DNA from 3 places in the Streptomyces sp. LMG1-1-1.1 genome. Region 3 is predicted to be linked to each of the others. Evidence: predicted binding sites of a transcription regulator. Region 3 holds the regulator's gene; each other region holds the start of a gene.

The links. Region 3 encodes HrcA, which represses chaperone genes, less so after heat shock. Its sites were predicted from a motif close to TTNGCACTCNGNNNNNCNGAGTGCNAA; they were not measured.
Region 1: a site for HrcA is predicted at 7,026-7,052, ahead of groL (chaperonin GroEL). Genes of this name have one in related genera too.
Region 2: a site for HrcA is predicted at 7,407-7,433, ahead of groES (co-chaperone GroES). Genes of this name have one in related genera too.

The regions. Positions count from the first base shown of each region.
Region 1 covers NZ_JBFPNH010000045.1:1,285-10,826, reverse strand. Annotated here, with positions in the region: gene MRBLMG1_RS26125 (alpha/beta hydrolase) at 1-848, opposite strand, end outside; gene MRBLMG1_RS26120 (aldo/keto reductase) at 1,014-1,931, shown strand; gene MRBLMG1_RS26115 (KamA family radical SAM protein) at 1,990-3,273, opposite strand; gene MRBLMG1_RS26110 (class I SAM-dependent methyltransferase) at 3,828-4,565, shown strand; gene MRBLMG1_RS26105 (SRPBCC domain-containing protein) at 4,614-5,084, opposite strand; gene groL (chaperonin GroEL) at 5,231-6,859, opposite strand; gene MRBLMG1_RS26095 (cold-shock protein) at 7,237-7,440, opposite strand; gene MRBLMG1_RS26090 (MoaD/ThiS family protein) at 7,836-8,114, opposite strand; gene thrC (threonine synthase) at 8,155-9,465, opposite strand; SAM riboswitch class I at 9,459-9,542, opposite strand, start outside.
Region 2 covers NZ_JBFPNH010000065.1:291,940-301,481, forward strand. Annotated here, with positions in the region: gene tsaD (tRNA (adenosine(37)-N6)-threonylcarbamoyltransferase complex transferase subunit TsaD) at 1-1,091, shown strand, start outside; gene MRBLMG1_RS32555 (hypothetical protein) at 1,088-1,342, shown strand; gene MRBLMG1_RS32560 (polysaccharide deacetylase family protein) at 1,400-2,269, shown strand; gene MRBLMG1_RS32565 (YciI family protein) at 2,369-2,734, shown strand; gene MRBLMG1_RS32570 (RNA polymerase sigma factor) at 2,796-4,037, shown strand; gene MRBLMG1_RS32575 (hypothetical protein) at 4,185-4,853, shown strand; gene MRBLMG1_RS32580 (class I SAM-dependent methyltransferase) at 4,792-5,982, opposite strand; gene MRBLMG1_RS32585 (polysaccharide deacetylase family protein) at 6,113-7,036, shown strand; gene MRBLMG1_RS32590 (hypothetical protein) at 7,033-7,386, shown strand; gene groES (co-chaperone GroES) at 7,533-7,841, shown strand; gene groL (chaperonin GroEL) at 7,981-9,542, shown strand, end outside.
Region 3 covers NZ_JBFPNH010000028.1:61,398-70,939, forward strand. Annotated here, with positions in the region: gene dnaJ (molecular chaperone DnaJ) at 47-1,183, opposite strand; gene hrcA (heat-inducible transcriptional repressor HrcA) at 1,184-2,203, opposite strand; gene MRBLMG1_RS16655 (MBL fold metallo-hydrolase) at 2,351-3,079, shown strand; gene MRBLMG1_RS16660 (DUF3097 domain-containing protein) at 3,090-3,890, shown strand; gene hemW (radical SAM family heme chaperone HemW) at 4,111-5,343, opposite strand; gene MRBLMG1_RS16670 (AMP-dependent synthetase/ligase) at 5,392-7,269, opposite strand; gene lepA (translation elongation factor 4) at 7,467-9,332, opposite strand; gene rpsT (30S ribosomal protein S20) at 9,518-9,542, shown strand, end outside.

The DNA of each region.
Region 1 (9,542 bases), on a different contig from region 3:
TGTTCGGCGAGACGGAGGGCGGCGGGGCGGGCCGGGTCGGCGGCCCAGGCCGCGAAGTCCGGGAAGCGGTCCTCGGCGCCGCGGGCCATGCCGGCCAGCCAGCCCTGGGCGACGTGCTTCGGGTCGGGGTCGGCGCTGCTGTCGAGGACCCAGCGGTCGGTGTGCTGGGGGAAGTTCTGCGCGTACACGGCGGCCACGTACGTGCCGTACGAGACGCTCCACGCCGACAGCTTGCGCTCGCCGAGGGCCTGCCGCAGCCGATCGAGGTCGCGGACCTGGTTGGCGGTCGTCAGACCGCGCAGCATCGCGCCGCCGTTGCGCTCACAGGCCTCGGCCATCCGGCGGGAGCGGGCGATGTTCTCCCCGATGCCGCCGTCGGCCGCGGGCCAGGACCGCAGGGTCACCAGGCGCCGGTCGTCCTCCGCGAACCCGCACCGGGCCTTCGCCGATCCGCCGACGCCCCGGGGGTCGAAGGCCACCAGGTCGTAGGCCCCGTTCAGCTCCCCGGCCAGGGCCGCGCCCTTCTGGCCGAGCCGCTGGACCCCGGAGCTGCCCGGGCCGCCGGGGATGACCATCAGCGTGCCGCGCCGGGCCTCGGGGCGGTCGCCGCGCAGCCGGGAGACGGCGAGCTGGATCTGCTCCCCGTCGGGTCGGGCGTAGTCCAGGGGTACGGAGAGCATCGCGCACTGCTGTCCGGGCAGCGGCTTCACCGCCGGGGCGCAGCCACCCCAGTCGAGCCCCGTCGCCGCGGCGGCGGGAGTGATCCCGCCCCCGGCGAGGGCGGCACCGGCCACGGCGGTGGCGGAGAGGGCGAGCATCAGGGCCTTGCGTCCACGGTTCGTCGTCATGCGCACAGCCTCTCGTTCCGCGCCGACGGCTCCCATCCGGCAGACAGGCGGGTCGCGGGTGGGGCCAACCCCCCTACGGCCGCCCCCACTTCGGAAACCCCGGTGCACCGGCCCGGCCTCTTCCGCACAATGATCGTCTCCCTCGAACCACAAGGTGGATCCCCCATGGAACCCGCAGCACACGCAACCGCCTCCGGAACCTGGCTCCTCGGCGGCGACCTGCCCGTCCACCGGCTCGGCTTCGGCGCCATGCGGTTGCCGCAGCACGGCGCGGCGCTCGTCGAGAACGCCGTACCGATGGATCGCGACCGGGCGATATCCGTGCTCCGCAAGGCAGTCGACCTCGGCGTGAACCACATCGACACGGCGGCCTTCTACTTCTCGCCGCTCCGCTCCGCGAACGAGCTGATCAACAGCGCCCTCGGCGGCCCCTACCCCGACGACCTCGTCATCGCGACCAAGGTCGGCCCCGCGCGCGACCTCTCCGGCGCCTGGAGCGAGCACGCCCGCACGCCCGCCGCGCTGCGCGCACAGGTCGAGGAGAACCTGCGCCAGCTCGGCCGGGACCGGCTCGACGTCGTCAACCTCCGCGTCCTCGGCACCGATTCGATCGCCGAACGCTTCGGGGCCCTCGCCGACCTGCGCCAGGCGGGCCTCATCCGCCACCTCGGCCTCTCCAACGTCACGCCCGACCAGCTCGCCGAGGCACGGACCATCGCCCCGGTCGTCTGCGTCCAGAACATGTACGGGATCGGGGTCCGCCCCGAGTACGAGGAGTTCGTGCGGCACTGCGGCGAGCAGGGCATCGCGTTCGTCCCCTTCTACGCGATCGCCGCCGCCGCCCGCGAGACGGGAGTCACCGCCACCGAGCACGACGAGGTCCTCGCCGTCGCCGAGGGCCACGGCGCGAGCCCCGCCCAGGTCCGCATCGCCTGGACCCTCCACCAGGGCCCCCACCTCCTCGCCATCCCCGGCACCGGCGACCCCGCCCACCTCGCCGCCAACGTCGCCGCCGGCTCCCTGCGCCTCACCCCCGAGGACCTGACCCGCCTGGACCGCGCCCACCGGGCCGCCGCCGCGTAGTCACCCGCCTCCGCCCCCGCCCCCGCCGGCCCGAGGCGATCCGGCACCCCGGGGGGCCTCACCCCACCACGCCTTCGAGCGTCAGCGGCTTCCCCGGGATCAGGGCACGGTCCCGGGGCCCGTACGGGATGAGCTCGTCCCACCACTGGGCCGCCGGGTCGAGGCGGGCGTGGGCGAGGGTCCCGACCAGGGACGGGTCGCGGGCCTGGAGGGCGCGCAGGGCGAACGCGGGACCGTCGGGAAGGTGGGCGATGCCGTCGAGGACGAGCTTGCCGAGCTCGGTGGACATGACCGGGCCGCGCGCGGTCCGCGCGAGGCCCGAGACCCGGCGGATCGCGTCGGCGTGCACGTCCAGGGCGCGGGCGAGCGGCAGCCCGAAGTAGCGGCGCGGGCCCGTGTCGCGCTCCACGAACATGTAGTAGGGCACGAGCCCCAGTTCGACCTGCTCCTGCCACATGCGGGCCCACACCGCGGCGTCGTCGTTGACGTGCCGGACGACGGGGGCCTGGGTCCGCAGGACCGCGCCGGTGGCGCGGAGCCGGCGCAGGGCGCGGCGGGCCGGCTCGGGGTGGAGCTCCCGCGGGTGGGAGACGTGCAGCATCAGGGCGAGGTGCCGGCCGGAGGCGACGACGCGCTCGAAGAGGCGGAGCAGGTCGTCGGCGTCGGGCGCGGTGAGGAAGCGCTCGGGCTGGAACGCCACCGCCTTGGTGCCGATGCGGACGGTACGGACCTGGGGCAGGTCGAGAAGCGGTGCGACGTACGTGTCGAGCAGTTCGGTCCGCATGACCAGCGGGTCGCCGCCGGTCAGCAGGACGTCGGTGACCTCCGGGTGCCGCGCCAGATGCCCGGTCATCACCTCGGGCCCGCCCACCGCCTGCCGGCGCGCCGACTCCCCGGTGAACTGCGGCCAGCGGAAGCAGTACGCGCAGTAGCCGTGACAGGTCTGCCCCTGGCGCGGGAAGACCAGCAGCGTCTCGGGGTACTTGTGCTGGAGCCCCCACCCGTCCTCCGGCACGTTCAGGTGCACCTGCCCCCCGGGGTGCGGGTTGAGGCGCTCCCTGAGGCCGTCCACGACCAGCCGCAGCCGAACCCTGTCCCCGCTCCGCAGCGCCGCCTCGACGGCGGCGAAGTCGGCGGGCGCCAGCATGTCCCGGTGCGGCATGACCAGCCGGTACAGCGGATCGTCGGGGGCCCGCGCCCAGTCGACGAGCTCGTCGGCCACATGCGTGCTGACCTTGAACGGCAGGACCCGGCCGACGACTTCGGCATCGTGACCGAGTGCCGCCTGCCCCGTCCGCTCGGCGATCAGCCCCGCCAGCCGCCGCCCGGTGAACGAACTCACCTGTCGCCCACCCTCACCACGTCCGCCATCCCCACGGCTCCTCCCCTCCCCGGGTGCCGGTCCGTCACACCCGGGACGATGATGGGGACCCCGACCGGGGCCGCCAATACCGCTAGCGGGGCCCGGAGTCGAGGACAACCCGGCAGTCCGGCCAATCCCCTCCGTCACCTACCGGACAGAGCCGGACAGCACCGGACAGCACCACACGTCCCGGACGACCCTTCCGGCCGGTTACGACCGCATTCACACCGGGGTGCTTTCGGCCGGGGCGCGACGGCGGGGCGGCCGGCAGATTGACGCCTTTCCTCCCTGCCGCCGCGGAGGGGACACCGCGGGAAAACACTTGGATCAGAGACCCGCGCCCGGCCCTGAACAGCCCCTCCACGGGCCTGGAGGCGCCCTGCGAGGGGCGGGACGGCGGGGGCGTGAGGGGCGGGCCCACCCGTGGCGCCGCACACCCTCCACGACCCGCACAGCACCCCCGCACACCACCTCTGACCTGGGCTTTTACCCCTCCTCCCACTATTCTTGAGGGACTCGGAGGGGAGATCCACATGGACCGGAACATCCGCACGATCGACGACGTCATGACCCTGCTCGACGGCCTGTTCGCACCCGAAGCGGACCGGTGGACGGAGGCGGGCGCGGACTGGTGGGACGGGTTCTACGCGGACCGGGAGAAGCCGGTGCCGTTCTTCGTCGGGAAGCCGGACGAGAGCCTGGTGTCGTACGTGGGGCGGGGCCTGGTGCCGGGCGGCGGAAGGGCCCTCGACCTCGGGTGCGGTCCGGGCAGGAACACGCTGTACCTGGCGTCACTGGGGTACGAGGTGGACGCGGTCGACCTGTCCGCGGGGGCGATCGGATGGGCCGGGGAGAGGGCGCGGGAGGCGGGTGTCGAGAAGGACGTCCGGTTCGTGTGCGGAGACGCCTTCGCGGCCGGCCTGGAAGGCCCGTACGACCTCGTGTACGACTCCGGTTGCTTCCACCACCTGCCGCCGCACCGCCGCGTCGGCTACCTCGCGCTCCTGGACCGGGTCCTGGCACCGGGCGGGCACTTCGCCCTGACGGCGTTCGCGGCCGGCGAGGGCGGGATGGGCTCGGAGCTGCCGGACGCCGACTTCTACCGGCGCGGGAAGCTGGAGGGCGGCCTCGCCTACTCGGACGACTCGCTGCGCGCGATCTTCGCCGGCCTGACGGAGGTCGAGCTACGGCGGATGCGCGACGAGCCCGCGGAGTCCCCCGCGTTCGGCGAGTCCTTCCTCTGGACGGGCCTGTTCCGACGCCCCGAGTAGTCCCCGCGCCCCTGTCCGGCCTGGTGCCCTGCCCGAGGGGCCCGGCCCTCACATCGACGTCAGGTAGTCCGCGAGGCGGTCGTACTGCTCGCGGACGCCGGCTTCCATGCCCGCGGCCAGCGCCTGGTCCCTGATGTCGTTCGAGGGCCAGAAGGACGTGCTGGTCAGGGCCGTGCCGCCGTCGGGCGTCGCGTCGAAGGCGAGGTTCACGCGGACCGGATCGGCGTCCGGCATCTGCTCGAACACCTCCGTGTAGTCGAGCCGCTCGACGGGGACGACGTCCTCGTACGTGCCGGAGAAGACGATCTCCTGCCCGTCCGGCGCGGTCTGTCCCCAACGCCAGGCGCCGCCGGGCCGTAGGTCGATGTCGACGACCGTCGTCGTCAGGACGGCCGCCCCGTACCACTCCCGCACGTGCTCGGGGACCGTCCAGGCCTCCCAGACCCGGGCCGGCGGCGCGTCGAAGGTGCGCGTGATGACCAGCTCGCGATCGGCCGGCGTCGTCAGCAGGGTGACCATGGTCGCGGCCCCTTCCGTGCGGCCCCCGCGGCGGCCCTCCGCCGTGACCGCCTCTTCCAGCATCCGCCGAACGCCCGAGGGCGGCACCCCCTGGTGGGAGTGCCGCCCTCGGTCGCGTTCAGCGATGAACCACCGATCCCGGAGGATCAGAAGTCCATGTCACCGCCCGGCATGCCGCCGCCGGCCGGCGCGGACGCCTTCTCCGGCTTGTCGGCGATGACGGCCTCGGTGGTGAGGAACAGCGCGGCGATCGACGCGGCGTTCTGCAGCGCGGAGCGCGTGACCTTCGCCGGGTCGATGATGCCCTCGGCGATGAGGTCGACGTACTCGTTGGTCGCGGCGTTCAGGCCGTGGCCGACGGGCAGGTTGCGAACCTTCTCCGCGACGACGCCACCCTCGAGGCCGGCGTTGACGGCGATCTGCTTCAGCGGAGCCTCGAGGGCCAGCTTCACGATGTTCGCACCCGTGGCCTCGTCACCCGCGAGGGACGCCTCGAGCTTCTCGAAGACGCTGGACGCCTGCAGCAGGGCGACGCCACCGCCGGCGACGATGCCCTCCTCGACGGCCGCCTTCGCGTTGCGAACGGCGTCCTCGATGCGGTGCTTGCGCTCCTTGAGCTCGACCTCGGTCGCGGCACCGGCCTTGATGACCGCAACACCGCCGGCGAGCTTCGCCAGGCGCTCCTGCAGCTTCTCGCGGTCGTAGTCCGAGTCGGAGTTCTCGATCTCGGCGCGGATCTGGTTCACGCGACCGGCGACCTGCTCGCTGTCACCGGCACCGTCGACGATGGTGGTCTCGTCCTTGGTGATGACGACCTTGCGGGCGCGGCCCAGCAGGTCGAGGCCCGCGTTCTCCAGCTTGAGGCCGACCTCCTCGGAGATGACCGTGCCGCCGGTGAGGATGGCGATGTCGTTCAGCATGGCCTTGCGACGGTCGCCGAAGCCCGGGGCCTTGACCGCGACGGACTTGAAGGTGCCGCGGATCTTGTTGACGACCAGGGTCGACAGGGCCTCGCCCTCGACGTCCTCGGCGATGATCAGCAGCGGCTTGCCCGACTGCATGACCTTCTCCAGGAGCGGGAGCAGGTCCTTCACGGAGGAGATCTTGGAGTTGACGATCAGGAGGTAGGGGTCGTCGAGCGACGCCTCCATGCGCTCCATGTCGGTGGCGAAGTACGCCGAGATGTAGCCCTTGTCGAAGCGCATGCCCTCGGTGAGTTCCAGCTCCAGACCGAAGGTCTGGGACTCCTCGACGGTGATGACGCCTTCCTTGCCGACCTTGTCCATCGCCTCGGCGATGAGCTCGCCGATCTGGGTGTCGGCGGCGGAGATGGAGGCCGTGGAAGCGATCTGCTCCTTGGTCTCGACATCCTTCGCCTGCTCGAGCAGGGCGCCGGAGACGGCCTCGACGGCCTTCTCGATACCGCGCTTGAGGGCCATCGGGTTGGCACCGGCGGCCACGTTGCGCAGACCCTCGCGGACGAGCGCCTGGGCGAGGACGGTGGCGGTGGTCGTACCGTCGCCGGCGACGTCGTCCGTCTTCTTGGCGACTTCCTTGACCAGCTCGGCGCCGATCTTCTCGTACGGGTCCTCGAGCTCGATCTCCTTGGCGATGGAGACACCATCGTTGGTGATCGTGGGGGCGCCCCACTTCTTCTCGAGGACGACGTTGCGACCCTTGGGGCCGAGGGTGACCTTGACGGCGTCAGCGAGCTGGTTCATGCCGCGCTCGAGACCGCGCCGGGCCTCCTCGTCGAACGCGATGATCTTGGCCATGTGAAGTGGTCCTCCCGGACATGGGGTGGATAACGCTCCAGGACCGCGCCGATGCCCGCGACGGACGGCCTGCGCACCCGACGGTTCCTTGCCCCGTCCGGCCGCGGGCCTCATCTGCCCGATCCTCGTAGTAGCACTCTCACCTGCCGAGTGCTAACGCCAATGATTAGCACTCGGCATAGGAGAGTGCAAGCCGTTCCGAAGGAACGTCGATGAGGGGCGGGCGGTCGGGTGACGGGAGGGCGCAAGCGACTCTCGGCGATCGGGACGTGGAAGGAGGGGCGCGCGGGGGCGTGCGGGAACGCGTGAGGGGTCCGCATCCCCTCAGGGATGCGGACCCCTCGACGGCGTTGCGTCGGTGGCCGATCGCGCCGCGCTCAGACGGCGAGCTTGACCATGTCCGCCTGCGGACCCTTCTGGCCCTGCGAGATCTCGAACTCGACTCGCTGTCCCTCTTCGAGGCTGCGGTAGCCATCCATCTGGATCGCGCTGTAGTGGACGAAAACATCCGCACCACCGTCGACCGCGATGAAGCCGTAGCCCTTCTCCGCGTTGAACCACTTGACGGTGCCCTGAGCCATGCCTAACTCCCCTATTACTGGCCCTTGCGCGGGACCGCACTTCGCGGACCCGGGTCAGACCCTGCGCCGGAACGCGTCGACCGCCGCTGAATGTATCTGCCCAACTGCCCTCTGCAACAGGTCATTCGAGCGAGAATTCTCGGCGCGACGGAAAGGGGAATTGGGGAGAATCCCCTGGATGCCGGGGCAAGTCGGGCCCGGCAAAAGGCGCAGAACGTACACAACGCGCAGGCACTTTGGCTGCTTCTTGTCGCACGGAGACGCTTTCTCATATGCGTCCGGCATGAGCAGCGGAGGGGACTTCCCCAACTCTACCCCGCTCAACCATGCAGAATTGCCCCTTCCGCTTATAGGCGCGGAAGGGGCAATTCAAGAAAGACGGGACGCGGAACGGCTCAGCAGCCGCCGGCCACCGCGGGGATGATCGAGACGCCGGCACCGGCCGGGGTGGCGGTCTCCAGGCCCTGCTCGAAGCGCACGTCGTCGTCGTTCACGTAGACGTTGACGAAGCGGCGCAGCTTGCCCTGGTCGTCCAGGACGCGGGCGGCGATGCCGGTGTGGTTCTTGTCCAGGTCGGCGATGACCTCGGCGAGGGTCGCGCCCTCGGCCTGGACCTCGGACTGCCCGCCCGTGTAGGTGCGGAGGATGGTGGGGATGCGGACGTTCACGGCCATGTCTTCGTAACCTTTCGGAGGACCGGGAAAGCGGGCGGACTCAGATCGCCAGGCCGGCGTCGCGGAAGGCGTCCAGGCTCGGGCGGATGGTGACGGTCGCCTGAGAGGTGTCGGCCACCGCGTCCAGGGTCTTGAGTCCGTCACCCGTGTTGAGGACGACGGTGGTCAGGTCCGGGTCGATGAGACCCGCCTCCACCAGCTTCTTCGTGACGCCGACGGTCACGCCGCCCGCGGTCTCGGCGAAGATTCCCTCGGTCTGCGCGAGCAGCTTGATCGCGTCCACGACCTGCTCGTCGTTCACGTCCTCCACGGCACCGCCGGTGCGGCGCGCGATGTCGAGGACGTACGGGCCGTCGGCCGGGTTGCCGATGGCGAGCGACTTGGCGATCGTGTTCGGCTTCTGCGGGCGGACGACGTCGTGGCCGGCCTTGAAGGCGACGGAGACCGGGGAGCAGCCCTCGGCCTGGGCGCCGAAGATCTTGTACGGCTTGTCCTCGACGAGGCCCAGCTTGATGAGCTCCTGCAGACCCTTGTCGATCTTCGTGAGCTGGGAGCCGGAGGCGATCGGGATGACGAGCTGGTCGGGGATGACCCAGCCGAGCTGCTCGCAGATCTCGTACGCCAGCGTCTTGGAGCCCTCGCCGTAGTACGGGCGGAGGTTGACGTTCACGAAGCCCCAGCCCTCGCCGAGCGGGTCGCCGATGAGCTCCGAGCAGAAGCGGTTGACGTCGTCGTAGTTGCCCTCGATGGCGACCAGGTCACCGCCGTAGACACCGGCCATGACGACCTTGCCCTGCTCCAGGTCGTGCGGGATGAAGACGCAGGAGCGGAAGCCGGCGCGGGCGGCGGCGGCGCCGACGGCGCCGGCCAGGTTGCCGGTGGACGAGCAGGACAGGGTGGTGAAGCCGAAGGCGCGGGCGGCTTCGAGGGCCTGGGCGACGACCCGGTCCTTGAAGGAGTGGGTCGGGTTGCCGGAGTCGTCCTTGACGAACAGCTTGCCGGGGGCGACGCCGATCTCGCGGGCGAGGTTGTCGGCCTGGACGAGCTTGGTCCAGCCGGGGTTCAGGTTCGGCTTCTCGGCGACGTCCGCGGGGACGGGCAGCAGCGGGGCGTAGCGCCAGATGTTGGCCGGGCCGGCCTCGATCCGCTTGCGCAGCGCCTCGGGGTCACCGGTGGGCAGGTCGTACGCGACTTCGAGAGGTCCGAAACAGAGTTCACAGGCGAAGATCGGACCGAGCGGGAAGATTTCACCGCATTCGCGACAGGAAAGCCCGGACGCGGGACCGAGGTCGACGGTGGTGGCAGAGGCGACAGTCTGTGCAGCCATGGAGGCGAGGCCCTTTCTCCTCATCTTTCCCATGACGAATTTTTCGCCATGAGACGGATTTGGCACCTTCCCTAGCCGGGGACCTCGCGCAAACAAACTAC
Region 2 (9,542 bases), on a different contig from region 3:
TGGTACTCGGCATCGAGACGTCCTGCGACGAGACCGGCGTCGGCATCGTGCACGGCACCACCCTCCTCGCGGACGCCGTCGCCTCCAGCGTCGACACCCACGCCCGCTTCGGCGGCGTCGTGCCCGAGATCGCCTCCCGCGCCCACCTGGAGGCGATGGTCCCGACGATCGAGCGCGCCCTGAAGACGGCCGGGATCTCCGCGAAGGACCTCGACGGCATCGCCGTCACCGCGGGCCCCGGCCTCGCGGGCGCGCTGCTCGTCGGCGTCTCGGCGGCCAAGGCGTACGCGTACGCCCTCGGCAAGCCGCTCTACGGCGTCAACCACCTGGCCTCGCACATCTGCGTCGACCAGCTGGAGCACGGCAAGCTGCCCGAGCCGACGATGGCCCTGCTGGTCTCCGGCGGCCACTCCTCACTGCTGCTCTCCTCGGACATCACCTCCGACGTGCGGCCGATGGGCGCCACCATCGACGACGCGGCCGGCGAGGCCTTCGACAAGATCGCCCGCGTCCTCGACCTGGGCTTCCCCGGCGGCCCGGTCATCGACCGGCTCGCCAAGGAGGGCGACCCCGCGGCCATCGCGTTCCCGCGCGGTCTGAGCGGCTCCCGCGACCCCGCGTACGACTTCTCCTTCTCCGGCCTCAAGACCGCGGTCGCCCGCTGGATCGAGGCGAAGCGGGCGGCCGGCGAGGACGTGCCCGTACGGGACGTGGCCGCGTCCTTCCAGGAGGCGGTCGTCGACGTGCTCACCCGCAAGGCCGTCCGGGCCTGCAAGGACGAGGGCGTCGACCACCTGATGATCGGCGGCGGCGTCGCCGCCAACTCGCGGCTGCGGGCCCTCGCCCAGGAGCGCTGCGAGCGGGCCGGCATCCGGCTGCGGGTGCCCCGGCCGGGCCTGTGCACCGACAACGGCGCGATGGTCGCCGCCCTCGGCTCCGAGATGGTCGCCCGCAACCGGCCGGCCTCCGACCTGGAGCTGTCGGCGGACTCGTCCCTGCCGGTGACCGACCCGCACGTCCCCGGGGCGCACGGCCACGACCACTCCCACGACCACGTGCACGAGGTCAGCAAGGAGAACCTGTACTCGTGAGGCTCACCCTCATGTGGGAGGCGCGGGCCGCCCGGGGCCGGGGCGCCGAGCTCCTGGAGTGGGCGCGGGCGCAGGTCCTCGTCCGCGAGCCGGTCCGCCGGGAGATCCTCCGGGCGCCCCAGGACCGGGTCCTCGTCCTCACCTGGTGGGAGGCGGACGCCTTCGACGCCGAACTCCCCGAGCTGCCGGAGCCGGACGCGGAGCTGATCACCCGTCCGGTCCACCGCTGGCGCTTCGAATCGATCGAATAGGCGACAAGCGAGCGAAAGGAGAGCAACCTTTCGACTCCGGCGGGCATCCCACAGCTCGTGAAGAAGACGATCACGCTGTGGGCGGTGCTGACCGCCGTCGTCCTCCTGGTGACCGGCTGCGCGGCGCAGGACCCCGCCACCGCACCGGTACCCGAACGGGCGACCGAACCCGCGACCCCGCCGGCGGACGCGCCCACCGCGGGGCACGGGGCGCCCGAAGCGCCCGCGGCCCCGGGGGCCGCCGCTGCCGCCGCGTACCGGAAATGGGGCCTGAAGCCCTTCCCGGCCGCGCCCGCGCCGCCCGCGGCCAAGCCGGTCGCACGCCGGCCCGGCGACCCCGTCCCGGTCATCAGCGAGATCCCCACCACCGAGAGGATCGTGTTCCTCACGATCGACGACGGGGCCGAGAAGGACCCCGGGTTCGTCACGATGATGGACGAGCTCAAGGTCCCCTTCACGATGTTCCTGACCGACTCCGCCATCCGCGCCGACTACGGGTACTTCACCCCGCTCGCCGCCCAGGGCCACGGCGTCGCCAACCACACCCTCACCCACCCGAACCTGCGGACCCTCTCCCAGGACGCCCAGCGCCGGGAGATCTGCGGCCAGCAGGAGCAGCTGGCACGGCGGTACGGCACGACCCCCCGCCTCTTCCGCCCGCCCTACGGCAACTGGAACGAGGCCACGCGCGCGGCGGCCGGACAGTGCGGCGTCGACGCGATCGTCCTGTGGCGCGAGTCCATGCAGATCAAGAACATGCAGTACCAGCGCGGCGACCGGAAGCTCCACCCCGGCGACATCATCCTGGCCCACTTCCGCGGCCCGTCCGAGCTCAAGGGCCGCACGATGACCGAGATGACGGCCACCATGCTGCGCCGCATCCAGGAGCAGGGCTTCACGGTGGCCCGCCTGGAGGACTACGTCTGAGATTCCCCCGGGCGCGGTGTCGATGCGGGCGACGCCCGTTCGACGTATGAGTGAGAGGCGGGGAACAGCCCCCGCCACCCGCACCACCGAGGAGTCCTCATGCCCCGCTTCCTGTCCCTCGTCCGCATCGAGGAGAACACCATCGACATGGAGAGCGCCGACCCCGGCTTCGAGGCGCGGATGGGCGCGCTCTTCGAGGAGATCAACAAGGCCGGCGCCATGCTGGACACGGCGGGGCTCAAGCCGACCGCCGAGGCCACCCGGATCACCTGGTCGGACGGGAGCCTGTCGTACACCGACGGTCCTTTCACCGAGACCAAGGAGGTCGTCGGCGGCTACGCCATGCTCCAGTGCAAGGACATGGCCGAGGCCGTCGAGTGGGGGAAGCGCTTCCTCGCCGTCCACCCGCCGCACTGGAAGGTCGGCCTCGAGGTCCGCGAGGTCGAGGAGATGCCGGGCGCCTGACGCGCGGTGTGCTGTCATGTGAGCCGTGACGGTGCAGAGCACGCTGGAGACGGTCTTCCGGATGGAGTCCGCGCGGATCATCGCGACGGTCGCGCGGATCGTCCGCGACGTCGGCATCGCCGAGGAGATCGCCCAGGACGCGCTCGTCTCCGCCCTTGAGCAGTGGCCGAGGTCAGGCGTCCCGGAACGGCCGGGCGCCTGGCTCACGGCCACCGCCAAGCACCGCGCCGTCGACCTGGTGCGGCGGCGCGAGACGTACGCCCGGAAGCTCGCCGAGGTGGGCAGGGAGCTCCCGGAGGAGTCGTACGACCCGGAGCCCCCGGGCCCCGGCGACATCGACGACGACGTCCTGCGGCTGATCTTCACCGCCTGCCATCCGGTGCTCTCCGCCGGGGCGCGGGCCGCGCTGACGCTGCGGCTCGTCGGCGGGCTCCGCACGGACGAGATCGCCCGCGCCTTCCTCGTGCCGGAGGCGACCGTCGCGGCCCGGATCACCCGTGCCAAGCGGACGCTCGCGAAGGCGGGCGTCGAGTTCGAGGTGCCGTACGGGGAGGAGCGGGCGGCCCGCCTCGGCTCGGTCCTCGAAGTCGTCTACCTGATCTTCAACGAGGGGTACGCGGCCACCGCGGGAGACGACCTGCTGCGGCCCGGCCTGTGCGAGGACGCGCTGCGGCTCTCCCGGGTGCTCGCCGCCCTCGTGCCGGCGGAGGGCGAGGCGCAGGGCCTCGCCGCGCTCCTGGAGCTCCAGGCGTCCCGGACGGCGGCCCGCACCGGACCCGACGGGCGGCCGGTGCTGCTCGCCGAGCAGAACCGGCGGCGCTGGGACCGGCTGCTGATCCGGCGCGGGTTCGCCGCCCTGGAGAGGGCCGGGGACGGGCGCTCCTACGGGCCGTACGCCCTCCAGGCCGCCATCGCCGCCTGCCACGCGCGGGCGGCCTCGTACGAGGAGACGGACTGGGCGACGATCGCCGCGCTCTACGGGCGGCTCGGCGCCCTCGCACCCTCGCCGGTCGTCGAACTGAACCGCGCCGTCGCCGTGTCGATGACCGAGGGCCCGGCCGCCGCCCTCCCGATCGTCGACGCCCTCGCCGCCGAACCGGCCCTGTCCCGCTACCACTTGCTCCCCAGCGTCCGCGGCGACCTGCTGGCCCGCCTCGGCCGGACCGCGGAGGCCCGCGCCGAGTTCGAGCGGGCCGCGGCCCTCACCAGGAACGAGAGCGAGCGGGGGCTGCTGAGGGCGCGGGCGGGGGAGTTGGGGGACGGGGACGCGGGGGAGCGGAGCGCGGGGGATCCGGAGGGCTAGGGGCCAGGGGAGCCGGATGTCCAGGGCTCCGGGGGCTGGGGCCAGGGGGCTCGGGGGAGTCGGACGCGGGGGCTTCGGGCGGTCGGAGGGGCTCGGAGGTGGGAGGCCCGTCGTCGGGTCGGGACCGTGACGCTTAGGGTGCTCGGCATGTCCCCGCGTATGCCGCTGCCTCCGCCGCCCCCGCCCGCCGAGCTCCAGAGCTGGCCCGACCGGGAGGCGCGGATCGCCGACCGGGCGCTGGCGCTCGACGAGTTGGGGCGGCGGCTGCTCGGCCCGGGACGGCTGGTGATGTTCCTGGTGTGGTGCGCGCTCCTCCAGTTGGGCTGGGGCCTGGTCGGGGTGCTGCTGACGTCGCTCGGCGGGCCGATGCGCGACCCGCTCACGGTGCTGACCGGGGTCTTCGCGACGGCCCTGGGCGTCGGCATCCTCATCCCCGCCGGGTGGCTGACCGTGCGGAGCCTGCGGCGCGACCGGACCGTCCGGGAGCTCCTGACCCGGTGGGCGGCGCTCGACCGGCACGGTCCGACGGACGCCCGGCTGCGCGCCCCGGCCCTCTCCGCCTGCTGGCTGCTGCTGTCCTTCGCGATGTGCGGGGTCGGCCTCTGGCTGGGCTTCGCCGTGCCCGCGGGCGCCCGTTGGGAGGACGGCGGCTACGGCCTCGTCGCGTACGGCATGGGCGCCGCGCTGATCCTCTGGGTCACGGGGCTCACCGGCCTGGCGAAGGCCGTCGGCCACTACCGCTTCGCGGTGCGGCTCACCGGCCCCCGCCGGCCGGCCGGCCGATCAGCATCGTCGGGGCTCCCGCGACCCGAGTGAGCAGCACCGTCGCGGAGTTGGGGCCCTTCGGCTTCACCTTGCGCCGGATCTCCTCGGGTTCGACCGCCGAGCCGCGCTTCTTCACGGTCAGGGTGCCGACCTCGCGCTCCCGCAGCAGAGCCTTCAACTTCTTGAGGTTGAAGGGCAGTTCGTCGGTGATCTCGTAGGCGGCGGCGTACGGGGTGGGGGAGAGCGCGTCCGCCGTGACGTAGGCGATCGTCTCGTCGATCAGGCCCCCGTCCAGCTCCTCCGCGACCTCGGCGACGAGGTGCGCGCGGATGACGGCGCCGTCCGGCTCGTACAGGTAGCGGCCGACCGGCCGGACCGCCGGGTCGGGCAGCCCCCGGCCGGTGAGCCCGGCGCCGGAGGGCAGCAGGGTGGCGCGGCGGGCGCCCGGCTCCGTGCCGAACCACAGCACGGCCTCCTTCACGTCCCCGCCGTCCGAGATCCATTCGGCCTCGGCGTCCTCGGGGACGGCCTCGTGCGGGATGCCCGGCGCCACCTTCAGGGCGGCGCGCGGGGCCTTGCGGGCCGCCTCGACGGCCCAGGACAGCGGCGGGGAGTACGCCTCCGGGTCGAAGATCCTGCCCCGGCCGCCGCGCCGCGCCGGGTCGACGAACACCGCGTCGTACGGGCTGGTGTCGATCTCGGTCACGTCGGCGCAGCGGACCTCGATCAGCTCCGCGAGGCCGAGCGCCTCGGCGTTGGCGCGGGCCACCTCGGCGGTCAGCGGGTCGCGGTCGACGGCGAGGACGGAGATCCCGGCGCGGGCGAGGGCGATGGCGTCGCCGCCGATCCCGGAGCAGAGGTCGGCGACGCTGCGGACGCCGAGCTCCCTCATGCGGCCGGCCCGGTAGGTGCCGACCGAGGCGCGGGTCGACTGCTCGACGCCGTGGGGCGTGAAGTACATCCGGTACGCGTCCTCGGCGCCGAACTTCGCCACCGCCCGCTGCCGCAGTCGCGCCTGGCCGAGCGCCGCCGTGACGAGCTCGGCGGGGTGGTCGCGGCGCAGCCGGGAGGCGACCGCCAGTTCCCGGGCGGGGTCGTAGTCGCGCAGGGCGGTGAGGAGCGTCTGACCCTCGGGGCCGAGCAGGGGGGCGAAGGAGGCGAGGTCGGTCACCCGTCCCATTGTGGGCCCTGCGCCGCTGTGGGCCGGCCGGGGGACGGTGGGGCGGTGCGGTGGTGTCGCGGCCCGGAATGTCGCCCCCGCGCTGACAGGATGCGGCGCCATGCAACTCGTACGACAAAAGGAAGAATCTATGGTGATCGGCGCGCCCCCTTCCCGTCGGACCCTCGGGGCCGCCCTCCTCGTCGCCGCCCTCGCCGCCCTCGCCACGGCCTGCTCCGGCGCCGCCGCACCGGACGACACCCCGCCGGCCCCCGCCGCCGGCCGGCAGGCCCAGGCCGGCGGCGGCGCGTCCGGCGCGCTCAACGCCTACCTCGACCGCGTCCGCCAGGAGCGCGCCGCCCGCGTCCTCGCCGCCAGGAAGTGGGGCCTCGCCCGCCCGCCGCTCGAAGCGCCCGCCCCGCCCGCCGTCAAACCGAAGATCACCACCCGCAAGGGCTTCGAGACCGACGGCACGGGCCTCCCTCCCGTCTTCACCACCGTGCCGACCAAGCAGAAGGTCGTCTTCCTCACCATCGACGACGGTGCCGAGAAGGACCCCGACCTGCTGCGGATGATGAACGACCTCCGCGTCCCCTACAGCGCCTTCCTCAGCGACTACGTCGTCAAGGACGACTACGGCTACTTCGCCCGGATGCAGACGTCGCAGAAGTCCGGGATCTCCCTCCACAACCACACCCTCAACCACCGCTACCTGCCCGGACTCTCGTACAAGCAGCAGGAGCGCGAGATCTGCGGCATGCAGGACGTCATCGAGAAGCGGTTCGGCAAGCGGCCCCCGCTCTTCCGCCCGCCGTACGGCAACTACAACGAGGACACCCTGCGCGCCGCCAAGTCCTGCGGCGTCAAGGCGGTCCCGCTGTGGGCCTCCGAGGCCTTCCCCGACCACATGGAATGGCGCGAGTGGGACCGGGACCTGCACCCCGGCGACATCGTGCTCACCCATTTCCGGGGCAGGGAGGACTGGAAGGGCTCCATGCCGGACATGATCCGCAGGGTGATGAACGTGATCACGGCGAAGGGCTACGCCGTCGCGAAGCTAGAGGACTACGTGTGAGAACCCGGGCGCGGCGCCTGACCGCCGCTCTGGCCGTCACCGGCGCCCTCCTCGCCCTCCCCGCCTGCGCCTCCTCGGTCGACCCGATCGAACGGCTGGGGCGCAAGGCGGCGGAACGGGTGAGCCCCCATCCGTCGCCGGCACGGGAAGCGCGGGGGACGGCGGAGGACGCGAAGGGCTGCGGGGAGTGGGCCGGGGACGCGGCGAGGGTGCGGGCCGGGGACGTGGCCGAGGACCGGGCCGGGGACGCGGCGAAGGACCCGGCCGCGGTCCGGGTCGCGGCCCGGACCGAACCCCTCCCCGTCACGCCACGGAGCGATGAATTGGCACTCCGCTTGACCGAGTGCTAATCGCGGTCATAGTCTCGCTTCTGGCACTCCCCACTGGAGAGTGCCAACACAGCGACGGGCAGGTCCGGCACCCGCGACGACGGATCCACCTGGTCGCCACCTCAGACAGTTAGCCCCGTGAGATCTCCGAAGGGGGAGGTCGGATCGTGACGACCACCAGCTCCAAGGTTGCCATCAAGCCGCTCGAGGACCGCATTGTGGTCCAGCCGCTCGACGCCGAGCAGACCACCGCCTCTGGCCTGGTCATTCCGGACACCGCCAAGGAGAAGCCCCAGGAGGGCGTCGTCCTTGCCGTTGGCCCGGGTCGCTTCGAGAACGGCGAGCGTCTGCCGCTCGACGTCAAGACCGGCGATGTCGTGCTGTACAGCAAGTACGGCGGCACCGAGGTGAAGTACAACGGCGAGGAGTACCTCGTCCTCTCGGCTCGCGACGTGCTCGCGATCGTCGAGAAGTAATTCACCGAAGTACCGAAGTACCGAAGTACCGAAGTACCGAGCACTGAAGCAGATGCTCTGAGCTGCGCCCCGAGGCCCCTTCCAGGCGCCCCGGGGCGCAGTTCGTTCCACCAGAATCCGAGAGGGCTGAACCGCTCCCATGGCGAAGATCCTGAAGTTCGACGAGGACGCCCGTCGCGCCCTTGAGCGCGGCGTCAACAAGCTTGCCGACACGGTCAAGGTGACGATCGGCCCCAAGGGCCGCAACGTCGTCATCGACAAGAAGTTCGGCGCCCCCACCATCACCAACGACGGTGTCACGATCGCCCGCGAGGTCGAGCTCGACGACCCGTACGAGAACCTCGGCGCCCAGCTGGTGAAGGAGGTGGCGACCAAGACCAACGACATCGCGGGTGACGGCACCACCACCGCCACCGTGCTCGCCCAGGCCCTGGTCCGCGAGGGTCTGCGCAACGTCGCCGCCGGCGCCTCCCCGGCCGCCCTGAAGAAGGGCATCGACGCCGCCGTCAAGGCCGTCTCCGAGGAGCTGCTCGCCACCGCGCGCCCGATCGAGGACAAGTCCGACATCGCCGCCGTCGCCGCGCTCTCCGCGCAGGACCAGCAGGTCGGCGAGCTCATCGCCGAGGCCATGGACAAGGTCGGCAAGGACGGTGTCATCACCGTCGAGGAGTCCAACACCTTCGGCCTGGAGCTCGACTTCACCGAGGGCATGGCCTTCGACAAGGGCTACCTGTCCCCGTACATGGTGACCGACCAGGAGCGTATGGAGGCCGTCCTCGACGACCCGTACATCCTGATCAACCAGGGCAAGATCTCCTCGATCCAGGACCTGCTGCCCATCCTGGAGAAGGTCATCCAGGCCGGCGCCAGCAAGCCGCTGCTGATCATCGCCGAGGACGTCGAGGGCGAGGCCCTGTCGACCCTGGTCGTCAACAAGATCCGTGGCACCTTCAACGCCGTGGCCGTCAAGGCCCCCGGCTTCGGCGACCGCCGCAAGGCGATGCTCGGCGACATGGCCACCCTCACCGGTGCCACCGTCATCGCCGAGGAGGTCGGCCTCAAGCTCGACCAGGCCGGTCTGGACGTGCTGGGCACCGCCCGCCGCGTGACCATCACCAAGGACTCCACCACCATCGTCGACGGTGGCGGCAACTCCGAGGACGTCGCGGGCCGCGTCAACCAGATCAAGGCCGAGATCGAGTCCACGGACTCCGACTGGGACCGCGAGAAGCTCCAGGAGCGCCTCGCGAAGCTGGCCGGCGGCGTGTGCGTGATCCAGGTCGGCGCCGCCACCGAGGTGGAGCTGAAGGAGAAGAAGCACCGTCTGGAGGACGCCATCTCCGCGACCCGCGCCGCGGTCGAGGAGGGCATCGTCTCCGGTGGTGGCTCCGCTCTGGTCCACGCCGTCAAGGTCCTCGAGGGCAACCTCGACAAGACCGGCGACGAGGCCACCGGTGTCGCGGTCGTCCGCCGCGCCGCCGTCGAGCCGCTGCGCTGGATCGCCGAGAACGCCGGCCTCGAGGGCTACGTCATCACCTCCAAGGTGGCGGAACTCGACAAGGGCCAGGGCTTCAACGCCGCCACCGGCGAGTACGGCGACCTGGTCAAGGCCGGCGTCATCGACCCGGTCAAGGTGACGCGCTCCGCCCTGGAGAACGCCGCCTCCATCGCCTCCCTCCTCCTCACCACCGAGACCCTCGT
Region 3 (9,542 bases):
CACCCGCGATCCGCGGGTGCCGCCCCTCCCTCCGTACAGCTCGGTCCTACCGCCCGTTGAAGGCGTCCTTCAGGCGCGAGAACAAGCCCTGCTGGCCCGGCTGGAACTGGCCGGTCGGCCGCTCCTCGCCGCGCAGCTTGGCGAGCTCGCGCAGCAGCCGCTCCTGCTCCGCGTCGAGCTTGCCCGGCGTCTGGACCTCGACGTGCACGATGAGGTCACCCCGGCCGTTGCCGCGCAGGTGCGTCACACCACGGCCGTGCAGCGGGATCGACTGGCCGGACTGCGTGCCCGGCCGGACGTCGATCTCCTCCAGGCCGTCGAGGGTCTGCAGCTGCACCTTGGTGCCGAGCGCGGCCGCCGTCATCGGCAGGGTGACCGTGCAGTGCAGGTCGTCGCCGCGCCGCTGGAACGTCTCGTGCGGGGTCTCGTGGATCTCGACGTACAGGTCGCCGGCCGGGCCGCCGCCGGGGCCGACCTCGCCCTCGCCCGCGAGCTGGATGCGGGTGCCGTTGTCGACACCGGCCGGGATCTTGACCGTGAGGGTCCGGCGGGACCGGACCCGGCCGTCGCCCGCGCACTCCGGGCACGGCGTCGGGACGACGGTGCCGAAGCCCTGGCACTGCGGGCAGGGCCGGGAGGTCATGACCTGGCCCAGGAAGGACCGGGTGACCTGGGAGACCTCGCCGCGGCCACGGCACATGTCACAGGTCTGCGCGGAGGTGCCGGGAGCGGCGCCCTCGCCCGAGCAGGTCGTGCAGACGACCGCCGTGTCGACCTGGATGTCCTTGGTGGTGCCGAAGGCCGCCTCGTTGAGGTCGATCTCCAGGCGGATCATGGCGTCCTGGCCGCGGCGGGTCCGCGAGCGCGGGCCGCGCTGCGAGGCCGTGCCGAAGAAGGCGTCCATGATGTCGGAGAAGTTGCCGAAGCCACCGGCACCGAAGCCGCCCGCGCCGCCTCCGCCGGAGGCCGAGAGCGGGTCGCCGCCGAGGTCGTAGACCTGCTTCTTCTGCGGGTCCGACAGGACCTCGTAGGCGGCGTTGATCTCCTTGAAGCGTTCCTGCGTCTTCGGATCGGGATTGACGTCCGGGTGCAGCTCGCGGGCGAGCCTCCGGAACGCCTTCTTGATCTCGTCCTGGGACGCGTCGCGGCGCACGCCGAGTACGGCGTAGTAGTCCGTGGCCACTTACGACTCCGCCAGGATCTGTCCGACGTAACGTGCCACTGCGCGTACCGCTCCCATCGTTCCGGGGTAGTCCATGCGGGTCGGTCCGACCACGCCGAGTTTGGCGACTGCCTCGCCGCCCGAACCGTAGCCGACCGAGACCACGGACGTGGAGCTCAGCCCCTCGTGGGCGTTCTCGTGCCCGATGCGTACGGTCATGCCCGATTCCTTGGCCTCGCCGAGCAGCTTGAGGAGCACGACCTGCTCCTCCAGAGCTTCCAGGACGGGCCTGATCATCAGGGGAAAGTCGGGTCCGAAGCGGGTCAGATTGGCGGTGCCGCCGATCATCAACCGCTCCTCGTGCTCCTCCACGAGCGTCTCCAGGAGGGTCGCGAGCACGGTGGAGACCGTGGCGCGGTCCTCGAGCTCCTCGAAGGAATCGGGAAGGTCCTGCACCAGCTGCGGCACGTCGGCGAACCGGCGGCCGACGACCCGGCTGTTGAGCCGGGCCCGCAGGTCGGCCAGCGAGGCCTCGCCGAAGGGCACCGGGCAGTCGATGACCCGCTGCTCGACCCGTCCGGTGTCCGTGATGAGCACCAGCATCAGGCGGGCCGGGGCCAGCGAGAGCAGCTCCACGTGCCGGACGGTCGAACGGGTCAGCGAGGGGTACTGGACGACGGCGACCTGACGGGTCAGCTGGGCGAGCAGCCGGACCGTGCGGCCGACGACGTCGTCCAGGTCCACCGCGCCGTCGAGGAAGTTGTGGATGGCGCGCCGCTCGGGCGTCGACAGCGGCTTGACGCCGGCCAGCCGGTCGACGAAGAGCCGGTAGCCCTTGTCGGTCGGGATGCGGCCCGCGCTGGTGTGGGGCTGCGCGATGTAGCCCTCGTCCTCGAGGACCGCCATGTCGTTGCGCACCGTGGCCGGCGAGACGCCGAGCTTGTGCCGCTCGGTGAGCGCCTTGGAGCCGACGGGCTCCTCCGTCCCGACGTAGTCCTGGACGATGGCGCGCAGCACCTCGAGTCTGCGTTCGCTGAGCATCGTGCGCACCTCCAGCTGTCGACGTCGTTCCGGTTGCTCCGCTTTTGGCACTCACCTGGTCCGAGTGCCAGCGGTCCCCGGTCAGTGTACGGCGGCCGGCATCGCTCCTGGCAAGGAGGCGGCGCCCCCACCGGCTAGCGTCGCCCCATGGACGTGGATTGGGAAGCGCACGGATGGGAACGCCTCGCGGACGGGGTGGGCCGGCGACGACTGCCCCGATGGGACGCCACGGCCGGACTGGTACTGGGGGAACGGGCGGTGCTCCTGTACGACACGGGATCCTCCCTCGCCGAGGGCGCCGAACTGCGGGCCCAGGTGACGGCACTCACAGCCGGCCGCAAGGTGACGCACATCGCACTCAGCCACCCCCACTTCGACCACGTCTTCGGCACCGCCGCCTTCGCGGGCGCCGAGGTCTTCGGCGCGGTGGGTGCCGACGACCTCCTCGGCCGGGCGCGGGAGCGGGAGGAGCTGCGCACCGACGCGGTACGGCACGGCCTGGACGCGGCGGCCGCAGCGGAGGCCGCGGACGTCCTGGTGGCCCCGCGGCACGTCGTCTCCGGCGAGTGGACCCTCGACCTGGGCGGCCGGCAGGTCCTCCTCGCGAACGTGGGCCCCGGCCACTCCGGCCACGACCTCGCACTCTGCGTGCCGGGCGCGCGCGAGGTGGTGTTCTGCGGCGACCTGGTCGAGGAGTCCGGCGAGCCGCAGGCGGGCCCGGACGCGATCCCGGCCCGCTGGCCGGACGCGCTCGACCGACTGCTGGACCTCGGCGGCGAGGACGCCCTGTACGTGCCGGGGCACGGTGCGGTGGTCGACGCCACGTTCGTACGACTCCAGCGGGAGGAACTGGCGAGGCGCTTCTCCGTCGCATAACGTCGCCCGAATGCGCAGCTACAACCCGGATCTGACGCCCCCTTGGAAGCGCTCGGCGCCCGTGCCCGAGGTGCCCGCCGACCGCGACCTCGTCGTCGAGGAGGTCACGACGGGCTTCTGCGGGGCGGTCATCCGCTGCGAGGCGGGCACGGTGACCCTGGAGGACCGCTTCGGCAAGCACCGGGTGTTCCCGCTCGACCCGCGGGGCTTCCTCCTGGAAGGCCGCGTGGTGACCCTGGTCCGCCCCTCCGCCGCCCCGGCCCGCCCCACCCGCACCGCCTCCGGCTCGGTGGCCGTGCCGGGCGCCCGGGCACGCGTGGCCCGCGCCGGCCGGATCTACGTCGAGGGCCGCCACGACGCCGAGCTGGTGGAGCGGGTCTGGGGTGACGACCTGCGCGTCGAGGGCGTCGTCGTCGAGTACCTGGAGGGCGTCGACGACCTCCCGTCCATCGTCGCGGACTTCGCCCCGGCCCCCGACGCCCGGCTCGGCGTCCTCGTGGACCACCTGGTCCCGGGTTCGAAGGAGTCGAAGATCGCCGCCCAGGTGACGTCCCCCGACGTCCTGGTCGTCGGCCACCCCTACATCGACGTCTGGGAAGCGGTGAAGCCCTCCTCCCTCGGCATCCCCGCCTGGCCCCACGTCCCCCGCGGCCAGGACTGGAAGACCGGCGTCTGCCGCGCCCTCGGCTGGCCCGACCACACCGGCGCCGCCTGGCAGCACATCCTCTCCAAGGTCACTTCCTACAAGGACCTCGAACCCTCCCTGCTCGGCCGCGTCGAAGAACTGATCGACTTCGTCACCGCCCCGTAGCCCCGCGTGGGGGCAATCGTCCCGCCCGCCCCACCCCCCCCCGTGTGGGCAATCGTCCCGCAGGGCGGGACGGGTGGGCACACGGGACGGCGCCCTCGGCGGCGCCTCCGCCCCCGCGCCCGAACCCGCCCCCGAACCCGCACCCACGACGCGCCGCACACCGCACGACCAGGGCCCCGCACTGCCGTGAGGGGTGGGGGCGAGGCCCCCAAGGGGTACGTCAGTCCACCAGGTCCCGCACCACCGCGTCCGCGAGCAGCCGACCCCGCAGGGTCAGCACGGCACGGCCCGCCTCGTACGGCGCGGGGTCGAGGAGCCCGTCGGCGAGAGCCTTGCCGGCCGAGGCGAGCCCGGCGGGCTTGAGCAGGGACAGGTCGACGCCGTCCCTGAGCCGCAGCTCGAGGAGGATGCGCTCCACCCGGCGGTCCTCCTCGGAGAGGAGCTCGCGTCCGGCGCCCGGCGACGTGCCGGCGGCCAGCGCGGCAGCGTAGGCGCCGGGGTGCTTGACGTTCCACCACCGGACGCCGCCCACGTGGGAGTGGGCGCCGGGGCCCGCGCCCCACCAGTCGGCGCCGCGCCAGTAGAGCTCGTTGTGGAGGCAGCGGCCGGCCTCGGAGGTGGCCCAGTTGGACACCTCGTACCAGGAGAAGCCCGCCGCCTCGAAGGCCTCGTCGGCGATCAGGTAGCGGTCGGCGTGCACGTCGTCGTCGGTCATGGGCACCTCGCCGCGCCGGATGCGCCGGGCGAGCTGCGTACCCTCCTCGACGATCAGGGCGTAGGCGCTGACGTGGTCGGGGCCCGCGCCGATCGCCGCGTCGAGGGAGGCCCGCCAGTCGTCGTCGGTCTCGCCGGGCGTGCCGTAGATCAGGTCGAGGTTGACGTGCTCGAAGCCGGCCGCCCGCGCCTCGGCGACGCACGCCTCGGGGCGCCCGGGGGTGTGCGTACGGTCGAGGATCTTCAGGACGTGCTGCTTGGCGCTCTGCATGCCGAAGGAGATCCGGTTGAAGCCGCCCTCCCGGAGCTCAGCCAGGTACGCCGGGTTCACGGACTCCGGATTGGCCTCCGTCGTCACCTCGGCGTCGTCCGCGAGCCCGAACTCGTCGCGGATCGCCCCCAGCATCCGTACGAGGTCCCCGGCGGCGAGCAGCGTCGGCGTGCCGCCGCCGACGAAGACGGTCCGCACCGGCCTCGGGTCGTCGCCGAGGACCTTCCGGGCGAGCCGGATCTCCTCGGCGACCTGCTCGGCGTAGTTGTCCCGGGAGGCCAGCACCCCGCCCGTACCGCGCAGCTCGCTCGCCGTGTACGTGTTGAAGTCGCAGTAGCCGCACCGCGTGGCGCAGTACGGCACGTGCAGGTAGAACCCGAGCGGCCGCTCCCCCGCCCCTTCGAGGGCGTGCGGGGGCAGCGCCCCGTCGTCGGGCACGGGTTCACCATCGGGCAGTACGGAAGGCATGAGCCCCATTGTCCCGTACTGCCCGGGGTGGCCGTCGTGCGGCGGAGATCAGGACTCGCGGGAGCCCGCGTACATCTCCTCGATGAGGTCCTTGTACTCGCGCTCGACGACCGGCCGCTTCAGCTTGAGCGACGGGGTGAGCTCGCCGTGCTCGATGTCGAGGTCGCGCGGCAGGAGCCGGAACTTCTTGATCGTCTGCCAGCGCTGGAGGCCCTCGTTGAGGCGGTCGACGTAGCCCTGGATCAGCTTCTGGGTGCGCGCGTCGGCGACGACCTCGGCGTACGGCTTGCCCGCGAGGTCGTGCTCGGCGGCCCAGCCGAGGATGGCGGGCTCGTCGAGGGCGATCAGGGCGGTGCAGAAGTTCCGGTCGGCGCCGTGGACGAGGATGTTCGAGACGAACGGGCAGACGGCCTTGAACTGGCCCTCGACCTCGGCCGGCGCGATGTACTTGCCGCCGGACGTCTTGATCAGGTCCTTCTTGCGGTCGGTGATGCGGAGGTAGCCGTCGGCGGACAGCTCGCCGATGTCGCCGGTGTGGAACCAGCCGTCGGACTCCAGGACCTCGGCCGTCTTCTCGGGCAGGCCGTGGTAGCCCTCCATGATGCCGGGGCCGCGCAGCAGGATCTCGCCGTCGTCGGCGATGCGGACCTCGGTGCCGGGGAGCGGCTTGCCGACGGTGCCGGTGCGGTAGGCCTCGCCGGGGTTGACGAAGGAGGCGGCGGAGGACTCGGTGAGGCCGTACCCCTCCAGGACGTGGATGCCGGCGCCGGCGAAGAAGTAGCCGATCTCGGGGGCGAGCGCGGCGGAGCCGGAGACGCAGGCGCGCAGGTTGCCGCCGAAGGCCTCGCGGATCTTGCCGTAGACGAGCGCGTCGGCGACCTTGTGCTTCGCCGTGAGGCCGAAGGGCGCGGAGGCGGTGCCGGTGCGGCGGAAGTTGTCCTGGGTGGCCTTGGCGTACTCGCGGGCGACGCCGGCCGCCCACTGGAAGATCTTGTACTTGGCGCCGCCGCCGGCGCGGGCCTTGGCGGCGACCCCGTTGTAGACCTTCTCGAAGATGCGGGGGACGGCCGCCATGTAGGTCGGCTGGACCACCGGCAGGTTCTCGATGATCTTGTCGACGCGGCCGTCGACGGCGGTGACGTGCCCGACCTCGATCTGGCCCGAGGTGAGGACCTTGCCGAAGACGTGGGCGAGCGGCAGCCACAGGTACTGGACGTCGTCCTGGGTGACGAGGCCGGTCGCGGCGATGGCCTTGGCCATGTACGACCAGTTGTCGTGCGGGAGGCGGACGCCCTTGGGGCGGCCGGTGGTGCCCGAGGTGTAGATGAGCGTGGCGAGCTGGGTGGAGGCGATCGCGCCGACCCGCTCCTTGACCGCCTCGGGGTGCTTCTCCAGATAGGCCTTGCCGCGCGCCTCCAGCTCGGCGAGGGACAGCACGAACTCGCCGTCGCTCTCCACGCCGGTGGCGTCGACGACGACCACGTGGTGGAGGTTCGGCAGCTCGGCGCGGCGCTCGACCGCCTTGGCCAGCTGGGCCGCGTCCTCGGCGATGAGGACCTTCGACTCGGAGTCCGAGAGGATGAACGCCGACTCCTCGGCGTTGGTCTGCGGGTAGATCGTGGTGGTCGCGGCGCCCGCGCACATCACGCCGAGGTCCGAGAGGATCCACTCGACCCGGGTGGAGGACGCGAGGGCGACCCGCTCCTCGGCCTGCACGCCGAGGTCGACGAGACCGGCGGCGATCGCGAAGACCCGCTCGGCGGCCTGCCCCCAGCTGAGCGACTTCCACGCGTCCGGGCCGGCGCCCGACGCGGCGGGCACCGGATAGCGGTACGCCTCCGCATCCGGAGTCCGCTCGACGCGCGTAAGGAAGAGGGACGCCACGGAGGGCGGCCGGTTCTCGATCTGGGTCTGTGTGTCGCTCACGACGTCCTCCGGGCGGCGGCGGTGCCTTCTGGTGGTTCGTAACTAACTGGCGAGTAACCTTCGAGCCGGGATCAGAGTAAGCGGCCGAGGACCGGCGCGTAAGGGGCTACAGGGCGTCGCTTCATAACGAACGGGCCCACGCGCACCCGGCGCGTGGACCCGTTGGTTGCACAGGACAGCTATGTGCGGCGCCCTTGCTACTTCTTCTTGCCGGACGACTCGTCGCTCGACAGGACGGCGATGAAGGCCTCCTGCGGCACCTCCACCGAGCCGACCATCTTCATGCGCTTCTTGCCTTCCTTCTGCTTCTCCAGCAGCTTCCGCTTACGGGAGATGTCACCGCCGTAGCACTTGGCGAGGACGTCCTTCCGGATGGCGCGGATGGTCTCGCGGGCGATCACCCGGGAGCCGATCGCGGCCTGGATCGGCACCTCGAAGGCCTGCCGCGGGATCAGCTCGCGCAGCTTGGCGACGAGCCGCACACCGTAGGCGTACGCGGCGTCCTTGTGGGTGACGGCGGAGAACGCGTCCACCTTGTCGCCGTGCAGCAGGATGTCCACCTTGACCAGGCTGGACGCCTGCTCGCCGGTGGGCTCGTAGTCCAGCGAGGCGTAACCGCGCGTCTTGGACTTCAGCTGGTCGAAGAAGTCGAAGACGATCTCCGCGAGGGGCAGGGTGTAGCGGATCTCCACCCGGTCCTCGGACAGGTAGTCCATGCCGATCAGCGTGCCGCGACGCGTCTGGCACAGCTCCATGATCGCGCCGATGAACTCGCTCGGGGCGAGGATCGTCGCACGCACGACGGGCTCGAAGACGTCGTCGATCTTGCCTTCGGGGAACTCGCTCGGGTTCGTGACCGTGTGCTCGCTGCCGTCCTCCATGACCACGCGGTAGACCACGTTGGGGGCGGTGGCGATCAGGTCGAGCCCGAACTCGCGCTCCAGGCGCTCGCGGATCACGTCCAGGTGGAGCAGGCCGAGGAAGCCGACGCGGAAGCCGAAGCCGAGCGCGGCGGACGTCTCCGGCTCGTAGACGAGCGCGGCGTCGTTCAGCTGGAGCTTGTCCAGGGCCTCGCGGAGGTCCGGGTACTCCGAGCCGTCCAGCGGGTAGAGGCCCGAGAACACCATCGGCTTCGGGTCCTTGTAGCCGCCGAGCGCCTCGGTCGCCCCCTTGTTCAGGGAGGTGATCGTGTCACCGACCTTGGACTGGCGGACGTCCTTCACACCGGTGATCAGGTAGCCGACCTCGCCGACGCCGAGACCGTCGGACGCCGTCATCTCCGGCGACGAGACACCGATCTCCAGCAGCTCGTGCGTGGCGCCCGTCGACATCATCTTGATGCGCTCGCGCTTGTTGAGCTGCCCGTCGACGACACGGACGTACGTCACGACGCCCCGGTACGAGTCGTACACGGAGTCGAAGATCATCGCGCGGGCCGGGGCGTCGGCGACACCGACCGGGGCCGGCACGTCCCGGACCACCCGGTCCAGCAGCGCCTCGACGCCCATGCCGGTCTTCGCGGAGACCTTGAGGACGTCCTCCGGCTGGCAGCCGATGAGGTTCGCCAGCTCCTCGGAGAACTTCTCCGGCTGGGCGGCCGGCAGGTCGATCTTGTTCAGGACCGGAACGATCGTGAGGTCGTTCTCCATCGCCAGGTACAGGTTGGCGAGGGTCTGCGCCTCGATGCCCTGCGCCGCGTCCACGAGCAGGACCGTGCCCTCACAGGCCGCCAGCGAGCGCGAGACCTCATAGGTGAAGTCGACGTGCCCGGGCGTGTCGATCATGTTCAGGATGTGGGTCCGACCTTCACCCTGCCCGTCGGTGGGCGCCCACGGCAGCCGGACCGCCTGGGACTTGATCGTGATGCCGCGCTCCCGCTCGATGTCCATCCGGTCGAGGTACTGGGCACGCATCTGCCGCTGGTCGACCACACCGGTCAGCTGGAGCATCCGGTCGGCGAGCGTGGACTTGCCGTGGTCGATGTGCGCGATGATGCAGAAGTTGCGGATCAGAGCCGGGTCGGTACGGCTCGGCTCGGGCACGTTGGTAGGAGTCGCGGGCACGCAGGGTCTCGTCTCGGGGCGATGTCGGATCGATACGTAGGCTCCATGGTCCCATGCCCGTCGCCCGGCGCCCGGTTTGGGCGGCCCCGAGAGTGACTGGTAACGTGGACAGCTGTGTCTCGTGTGCCCTCTCAGCCTGCGAGTCACCATCCAGAAGGAACATCGAACCTGTAAAGGCTCTTTCAGTGGCGAACATCAAGTCCCAGATCA